Regions from separate parts of the Stenotrophomonas sp. 22385 genome, predicted to be linked through region 1. Evidence: riboswitches for the same ligand, from Rfam matches in the RefSeq annotation. Region 1 holds a riboswitch; the other holds the start of a gene.
What was found. Region 1 has a riboswitch for thiamine pyrophosphate ahead of ACTJI4_RS13370 (TonB-dependent siderophore receptor). Riboswitches for the same ligand answer to the same signal wherever they lie in the genome.

Region 1 (4,451 bases):
AGCGCCTCGCGCTGCGCGGCGGTCACGGTCGACAGCGCGCTGTCGAGCGCTTCGGCCAACGGCTGGCGCGCGTTGGGCACGCCGAAGTGAAGGCGTTCGGGCGGCAGGTCGCTGGGCCGCAGCAGGGCAATGCCGTCAATGCCCTGCTGACGGATCAACGTGCTGGCCACGTGCGCATTGCCGATGTACACATCGGCCTTGCCCTGCGCCACCATCGCCAGCGCGGCGCGCGTGTTGGGTGCGGTCACCTGGCGGGCGGCGGGGAAACGTGAGCGCACCTGGTGGCTGGTGAGGAATTCCTGCTCGGTGACCACGCGCAGCCCGGCCAGGTCCGGGTCGGTCGAGGTGCGGGTATCCCCGATCCGTCCCACCAGCGCCAGCGGCGCATCGGCATAGGAGCCGGTATAGACCATGCAGCGGGTCCGATCCGGGGTCAGGGTGATGTTCATCACCACGTCGACCTCGCCCCGACATGCCGCATCCAGCACGTCGGCCCAATCGCGATACACCCGCACCTTCACCCGTACGCCGAGCTGCCGGGTCAGCAACATCAAGTAGTCGTAGCCAAGCCCATCCGGGCGGCCGTTGTGCATGAATTCGAATGGTGGCCAGCCGCTGTCGTACAGCCCCAGTAAGATGGTAGGGTTCCGGTCGATCCATTCAGCCTGGCGCGGTGAGAGCGACGGTGCAGGCGCCGGCGTCGCGAAGGCGGTGGCGCCCAGCGCGATCACCAGGCCCAGCACGACCAGCCAGCGGACAACCGAGGTACGCATGCTGTCAGTTCTCCCAGGAGTGATCCGCCCACCGCGACGTGCCCCAAGGGGCCGCTGCCTTACCGGCCATACTATTCCATGAGCTTGCGCATAATCATCGCCGACGACCACCCAGTGGTCCGCATCGGCACCAGATCCGTGATCGAATCCAGCGGCGTTGGCCAGGTGGTGGCCGAAGCCAGCAGCGTGGACGAGCTTCTGGCCGCGTTGAAGGCCAACAAGTGCGATGTGCTGGTCACCGACTATTCAATGCCCGGCGGCGCGCAACCTGACGGTTTTGCCATGATCGGACAGGTCCGCCGTCACTATCCGGACCTGCCGGTGCTGATGCTCAGTGTTTCCAACAATCTGGCGATCCTGCGCATGGTGGTCTCCACTGGCGTGTTGGGGCTGGTCGACAAGACCTCCTCGATGGAGGAGCTGCCGGTGGCCATCCAGACCGTACATCGCGGCCAGCCATACGTGAGCCGTACGCTCAAGAATCTCATCGACCGCATCGGCACGCAGAGCCTGGGTGATGAACGCACGCGGGCGCTGTCGCCGCGCGAGGTGGAAGTACTGCGACTGCTCGCCAGTGGCCTGATCGTCAAGGAGATCGCCGCGAAGCTGCACAAGAGCGTGAGCACGATCAGCCGGCAGAAGGGCGATGCGATGCTCAAGCTCGGCCTGAAGAACGATGCGCAGCTGTTCGACTGGTTGCAGCAATGGCCGTTGTGACTTCGCGTGGCACGCCTCCGGGCTGCCACTGAACATTCAGTTTGCATGACGAATTCAGACCATCGCGTACAGGGCCTGGACAACGACGCCGTCGTTGCGGACTGGCCAGCGATCCTCAACCAGGAACTGGCGTGGCTGCGCGGCCAGTACAGCGCGCTCGACGAGGACAGCCACGTGTTGTGGCACAGCCCGCGCCCGTTTTCCGCCGCGGCGTTGTTGGCAGGCGGATCGCGACGCTGCTTTGTCAAACGCCACCATCGCAGCGTGCGCACGGCCGAGGGACTGGCCGAAGAGCATCGTTTCATCGCGCACCTGGCCGCTGCGGGACTGCCGGTGGTGCAGATGCTGCCCACGCGCGAAGGCGCAACCGCGATCGAACACGGCGACTGGACCTACGAACTGCACGCCGAAGGCGATGGCCACGACCTGTACCGCGACAGTCCTTCATGGACACCGTTGGGCGATGTGGCCCAGGCACGCACGGCGGGTGCGATGCTGGCCCGGCTGCACCTTGCGTCGGCGAGCTACCACGCGCCCCAGCGCAGCACCCACCTGCTGGTGGCGCGCGATGACCTGATCCGCGCCCACGATCCGCTGGCGCTGCTCGGCCAGCAGCTGACCGACCGACCGGCGCTGGCCAGCTACCTGGCGCGACAGCCCTGGGCACACGACCTGCAGCGCGCGGTGCTGCCCTGGCACGCGGCCGTGGTCGAGCAGCTGGCCGCCGAACCGGTGCTGTGGGGGCACAACGACTGGCATGTGTCCAACCTGCTCTGGCACGGCCACGGCCCCGCGGCGACGATCAGCACCGTCTTCGATTTCGGCCTGGCCTCGCCGACCAGCGCTCTGTTCGACCTGGCCACCGCAATCGAGCGCAATGCCATCGCGTGGCTGGATGCCCGCGGCGGGGGCCCGGTGCCGCATGCCGATATCGCGCTGGCGCTGCTGGCCGGCTACCGCCAGGTACGCCCGCTGGCGGCTGCCCAGGTGCACCTGCTGGCCGACCTGCTGCCGGTGGTACACCTGGACTTCGCCCTCTCGGAAGTGGAGTACTTCCAAGGGGTTACCGGCTCCCCGGCCAACGCCGACGTGGCATACCACACGTTCCTGCTGGGCCATGCCGACTGGTTCACCCGCCGCCCGGGCAGGGCCCTGCTGGATGCCCTGCACGCCGCTGCCTGAACCGCCGGGGTCGCAACGGGGGCCGATTGGTGTGAAAATGGCCACTGAAGCGGGGGTGCCTGGCGTTGCCAGGCTGAGAGAGTCCCTTGGAACCTGATCCGGTTTGCACCGGCGTAGGGAGCTTGAGCAGCGAGCGCACCCCCATTGCGGGCCGGTGCGCCTGCGCGCCGTCGCTTCGTCTCCTCTGGCTGATGACGAATCGAATGAACCGCTGCTACCGCCTCACGCTGTTGACCGCCGCCCTCTGCGCCGCCCTGCCGCTGTACGCCAGTGACGCCGACACCGCCGCGGGCAAGCGCTCCCCCACCGACCTGGCCGGCATCCGCGTACAGGCGCGCAAGCCCGCCACGCCGCTGGCACCGTCGAGCAGCTTCGGCAGCGCCGAATGGAAGAACACGCCGGCCTCGGTCAACGTACTCGACAGCGCCTTCCTGGACCGCCTGCAGGTGCGCACCCTGTCCGAGCTGGCCCGGCACGACGCCTCGCTGGGCGACAGCTACGCACCGGTGGGCTATTACCAGAACATCGCCATCCGCGGCTTCGCGCTGGACCCGGCCACCGGCTACCGCTTCAACGGGCTGTCCATCGCCGGCGAACAGCGGCTGGCGCTGGAGAACGTGCAGCAGGTGGAGATCCTCAAGGGTGAGGCCGGCCTGGCGGCTGGCGTGATGGCGCCGGGCGGGATCATCAACTACGTCGGCAAGCGGCCCGCCGAGGTGCGCAACGTTACCCTGGCCACCGATTCGGAAGGCTCGCGCTACGCGGCGGTGGATCTGGGCGGCTGGCTGACTCCGCGCTTCGGGCTGCGCTTCAACGCCGCCTGGGATGACACGTCGTCCTACATCGAGCATGCCGACGGCCGCCGCAATTTCTATTCGCTGGCCGCCGACTGGCTGATCGGCGAACACGGCAAGCTGGAGGTGGATGCCAACTACCAGACCAGCGCGCAGCGCTCGGCGTCCGGTTACCAGCTGCTGGGCGGCAGCGAACTGCCGCGCGGCGTGGACCGCAGCCGCATGCTGGGCCACCAGCCGTGGCAGCAGCCGGTGGGCATCGACAGCACCAACCTCACCGCGCTGCACACCTACGATTTCAGCCCTGCCTGGCAGTCACGCGTTTCGGTCGGCCACAGCCGTTCGGTGATCCAGGACAACGTGGCCTTCGCGTACGGCTGCTACTACGCTGCTGGCTGCGCCGATGGCAGCGTGCCGGGCAACTACTTCGCGCCCAACGGCGACTACGACATCTACGATTACCGCAGCCCCGACGACGTGCGCCGCAATGATGAGGCACGCGGCGAACTGCGCGGCCGCTTCAGCACCGGGGCGGTGGAACACGAGCTGTCGGTGGGCCTGAGCGCCTTCCACCGTACCGTGGACAAGCGCCAGAACGTCAACGAGTACGTGGGCACGGCCAACATCGGCGATGCGCAGGTGCCGGTGTTCGATCCCTCCCCGCTGCAGCCGGGCCCGTCGGCGCGGCGCCTGGACAGCTGGCAGCGCGCGGTGTTCGCGCTGGACCGCATGCACATCGGCGATGACTGGCAGTGGCTGGCCGGCGGCCGCTACGTGCGCCTGGATGAGCGCGCATACGACAAGCGCGGTACCCCGGAACGGCACAGCCGCCTGTCGCAGTTCCTTCCGCAGACCGCACTGGTGTGGCAGGCGACCGAACAGCTGAATGTCTACGCCAGTTACGTGGAAGGCCTGTCGCTGGGCCAGGAAGCGCCGTTCTGGACGTCCAACGGCAGCACCTTCCTGCCGGCCCTGCAGTCGCGCC
Region 2 (4,451 bases), on a different contig from region 1:
GCGATCACCGAAAGCACGGTGGGCATCGGCAGGCTGTCGAACATGGTGAACAACACGGTTTCGTAGCCGTTGCCCAGCGCCTGCACCAGGTCTACATGGCCGAATATCTGCGACCACAGCGCCGTGCCGCCGAACACCGAGAACCACAGGAAGCCCAGCACGCTCGGTGCGATCACCACGCCGAGCACGAATTCGCGGATGCTGCGGCCGCGCGAGACCCGGGCAATGAAGGAACCGACGAACGGCGCCCATGCGATCCACCACGCCCAGTAGAAGATGGTCCAGTCGGCCACCCAGGTACTGCCCGAGAACGGCGACATGCGCAGGCTCATGGTCACCAGCTGGTTGAGGTAAGAGCCGATGGTGGTGGTGAAGGTATCGAAAATGAAGGCAGTCGGACCCAGTACCAGCACCAGCGCCAGCAGCACCGCCGCCAGCCCCAGGTTGAAGTTGGACAGCCACTTGATGCCGCGATGCACGCCGCTGGCAGTGGAGGCCATGTACAGCACGAAGGCTACCGCGATGATGGTCAGCTGCAGCGGCGCGCCGGCGTGGAGTCCGAACACGCGCTCAAGCCCGGCGGCGATCTGGATGGTGCCAAAGCCGAGCGTGGTGGCCACGCCGATCGCGGTGGCGACCACCGCCGCCACGTTCACCACGGTGCCGATCCAGCCCCGATGGTGCGTGCCGATCAGCGGCTGCAGCAGGTCGCTGATCAGTCCACGGCCGTTGCGGTTGAACTGGAACCAGGCCATCGCCAGCCCGATCAGCGCGTAGATCGCCCACGGATGCAGGCCCCAGTGGAAGAATGCATAGCGCATCGAGGCGCGCGCCGCGTCCATGCTCTGTGGTGGCAGGCCTTCGGGTGGCGTGACGAAGTGCGAAACCGGTTCTGCCGCGCCCCAGAACACCAGGCCGATCCCCATGCCGGCGGCGAACAGCATCGACATCCAGCTGGCGTTGGAAAAATCCGGTTCGGCGTCTTCGCCGCCGATCCGCAGCGAACCCAGCCGCCCGAAGGCGAGGTAGAGCAGGAACGAAAGGGTGATGAACACCACCAGCAGGTACAGCCAGCCGGCACTGCGGATGATGTGCACCAGCCCGCCGCGCACGAGCTCGTTGAACGGGTCGGGTGCCACGCCAGCGGCCAGCACCAGCAGCACCACCAGGGCGATGGAGAGTCGAAATACCATGCGCGCCAGTCTAGCCAAGGCGGCATGACATGGCTGTTCACACCTCCGGCGCAGGTGTGGTCTAATCCGCCCCGAAGCGGGGGTACCGCGGCCATGTGGCCACGGTTGAGACAGTCCCTTCGAACCTGATCCGGTTGATACCGGCGTAGGGAAGCTTCGCAACAGCCGATGCACCGCGCCGCCCAGCCCCCGCCTGGAAACCGCGCGCCGTGCGCCTGCCGTGCGCCGCCGCTTCGTCCCTCGCCGTGCGAACCCTCGCACCGACAACCCAGGACGATGCCCGATGAACGCACACCCTTCCGCCCTGCAGCAACAGGCCCAGCAGCTGTCTGAATCGGTCACCCGACCCATTCCCGGCTCACGCAAGATCTACGTGCCCGGCTCGCGCAGCGACCTGCGGGTGCCGATGCGCGAGATCGCGCTGAGTGGCGGCAACGCCCCGCTGACCGTGTACGACACCTCCGGCCCGTATACCGATCCTGATGCCCGCATCGACCTGTCCACCGGCCTGCCGGCGTTGCGCGCGGGCTGGGTCGCCGAGCGCGGCGACACCGAGCTGCTGGGCCGGCCCAGCTCGGCGTTCGGGCGGTCGCGCGCAACCGATGCGCGGCTGGACGCGGTGCGCTTTTCGTCGCGGCTGCAACCGCGCCGCGCCGTGGCCGGCGCCAACGTCACCCAGATGCACTACGCCCGGCGCGGCATCATCACTCCGGAAATGGAGTTCGTGGCGATCCGCGAAAACCAGCGCATCGAGGCGATCCGCGACCAGGCGCTGCTGGTGCAGCACCCCGGGCAGTCGTTCGGTGCCTCCATCCCCGCCTCGATCACCCCGGCGTTCGTGCGCGAGGAAATCGCGCGCGGGCGGGCGGTGCTGCCCAACAACATCAACCACCCCGAAAGCGAGCCCATGATCATCGGCCGCAACTTCCTGACCAAGATCAATGCCAACATCGGCAACAGCGCGGTGTCGTCCGGCATCGCCGAGGAAGTGGAAAAGCTGGTGTGGGCGATCCGCTGGGGCGGTGACACGGTCATGGACCTGTCCACCGGCAAGCACATCCATGAAACCCGCGAATGGATCCTGCGCAACTCGCCGGTGGCGATCGGTACGGTGCCGATCTACCAGGCGTTGGAGAAGGTCGATGGCCGCGCCGAGGACCTGAGCTGGGAGATCTTCCGCGACACCCTCATCGAGCAGGCCGAGCAGGGCGTGGACTACTTCACCGTCCATGCCGGCGTGCTGCTGCGCCACGTGCCGCTCACCGCCAATCGGGTCACCGGCATCGTCTCGCGCGGCGGCTCGATCATGGCCAAGTGGTGCCTGGCCCATCAGCGCGAGAACTTCCTCTACACGCACTTCGAGGACATCTGCGAGATCATGAAGGCCTACGACGTGACCTTCTCGCTGGGCGACGGCCTGCGCCCCGGCTGCATTGCCGATGCCAACGATGCGGCGCAGTTCGGCGAGCTGGAAGCGCTGGGCGAGCTGACGAAGATTGCCTGGAAGCACGATGTGCAGACCATGATCGAAGGCCCCGGCCATGTGCCGATGCAGCTGATCAAGGAGAACATGGACAAGCAGCTGCGCGAATGCGGCGAGGCGCCGTTCTACACGCTGGGGCCGCTCACCACCGACATCGCGCCGGGCTACGACCACATCACCAGTGCGATCGGCGCGGCGATGATCGGCTGGTACGGCACCGCCATGCTCTGCTACGTCACCCCCAAGGAGCACCTGGGCCTGCCCAACCGGCAGGACGTGCGCGACGGCATCATGGCCTACCGCATCGCGGCCCACGCCGCCGACCTGGCCAAGGGCCATCCGGGTGCTCAGGTGCGCGACAACGCGCTGAGCAAGGCGCGCTTCGAGTTCCGCTGGGAAGACCAGTTCCACCTGGGCCTGGATCCGGACAAGGCGCGCGGGTTCCATGACGAAACCCTGCCCAAGGACGCCCACAAGGACGCCCATTTCTGCTCGATGTGTGGCCCGCACTTCTGTTCGATGAAGATCACCCAGGACGTGCGCGACTACGCAGCGGGCCAAGCGGGGTAGGTCACGACCGTTGGTCGTGACCCGCCAGGACGGGCGGCCAAGGCGGACCGTCATGCCGCCTCGGCGCGGCAGCCGCTAAGCTTCGGGAACCGACACAGGGGCAGGAACACCACGATGGCCATAGCGCGCACCACCCGATGGCTGGCCATCGCCCGCCGACACCCCTCGGCCTGGTTGCTGGGGGTGCAGCTGCTGGGGGTGCTGCTGTACCCCGCCATGGACGAGTCCGGCGCCGGTCGCGCGCTGTTCGGCGCCTTTGGCATCGCGGTGCTCGGCCTGGCACTGTGGGTGGTGCGGCGCAGCCCGCTGGGAATGTGGGTGGCGCTGCTGCTGGCCATCCCCTCGGTGGTGTTCTCGCTCTCCGGGGCGCTGCTGGGGCGGCCGGCACTGGTCACCACCGCCCAGCTGCTGGAGTGCCTGCTCTATTTCTATACGGCCGGCAGCCTGATCGCCTACATGCTGCAGGACCACAAGGTGACCCGCGACGAGCTGTTCGCCGCGGGCGCCACCTTCACGCTGCTCGCGTGGGCGTTCGCGTTCGCCTTCGCGGTCTGCCAACAGTTTTTCCCGGGCAGTTTCGTGGCCACCAGCGAAAGCGACCTGCGCACGTGGATGGAGCTGCTTTATCTGAGCTTCAGTTTGTTGTCCGGAGTGGGGCTGAGCGACGTGGTGCCGGTGCACCCGCAGGCACGCGCGCTGGTGATGCTCGAACAGTTCGCGGGCGTGATGTACGTAGCGTTGGTGGTGTCGCGACTGGTCGGCCTGACCATGATCCGCAACGCGCGAAACTGAATCGCTGATAAAAAAATACTGAATCGCAGATAAAAAATTCGCGCCATGAGGCGCGAATGTTGAAGCGATTTATGTGGATTCGTCGGCGAGAGAGGCCTGATGTCCTCTGCGCGCACAGGCGCAGTTAACCGGCATAGGCTAGTATTCGCGCGCTTCAGTGTTTTTGCCCTTTGCGCTGATGCCTTGTGCGGAATCTGGCGGTTCGTTCGATCTGTGGTTGATTCGATGAATGCTGCGTTCCCGTTGTTCAGTTGTCTGTACGTAGCGCCGGAATGATCAGCCTGGAAAGTGAGACACCCGCTGCCGACCGCCTCCGGATCGGCGACTGCACCATTACGCTGTCATCGCGTGAAGTGGTGGTGGACGGCGCGCGTCGTCCGCGGCGTCTCACGCCCAAGGCGCTGGGTGTCCTC

Region 2: another riboswitch for thiamine pyrophosphate. It lies ahead of thiC (phosphomethylpyrimidine synthase ThiC); the one in region 1 lies ahead of ACTJI4_RS13370 (TonB-dependent siderophore receptor).

The regions. Positions count from the first base shown of each region.
Region 1 covers NZ_JBQEOG010000007.1:40,688-45,138, reverse strand. The annotation lists gene ACTJI4_RS13385 (ATP-binding protein) at 1-773, opposite strand, end outside; gene ACTJI4_RS13380 (response regulator) at 852-1,490, shown strand; gene ACTJI4_RS13375 (phosphotransferase enzyme family protein) at 1,536-2,672, shown strand; TPP riboswitch at 2,714-2,809, shown strand; gene ACTJI4_RS13370 (TonB-dependent siderophore receptor) at 2,876-4,451, shown strand, end outside.
Region 2 covers NZ_JBQEOG010000001.1:752,444-756,894, forward strand. The annotation lists gene ACTJI4_RS03210 (BCCT family transporter) at 1-1,193, opposite strand, end outside; TPP riboswitch at 1,262-1,363, shown strand; gene thiC (phosphomethylpyrimidine synthase ThiC) at 1,477-3,246, shown strand; gene ACTJI4_RS03220 (ion channel) at 3,361-4,038, shown strand; gene ACTJI4_RS03225 (winged helix-turn-helix domain-containing protein) at 4,311-4,451, shown strand, end outside.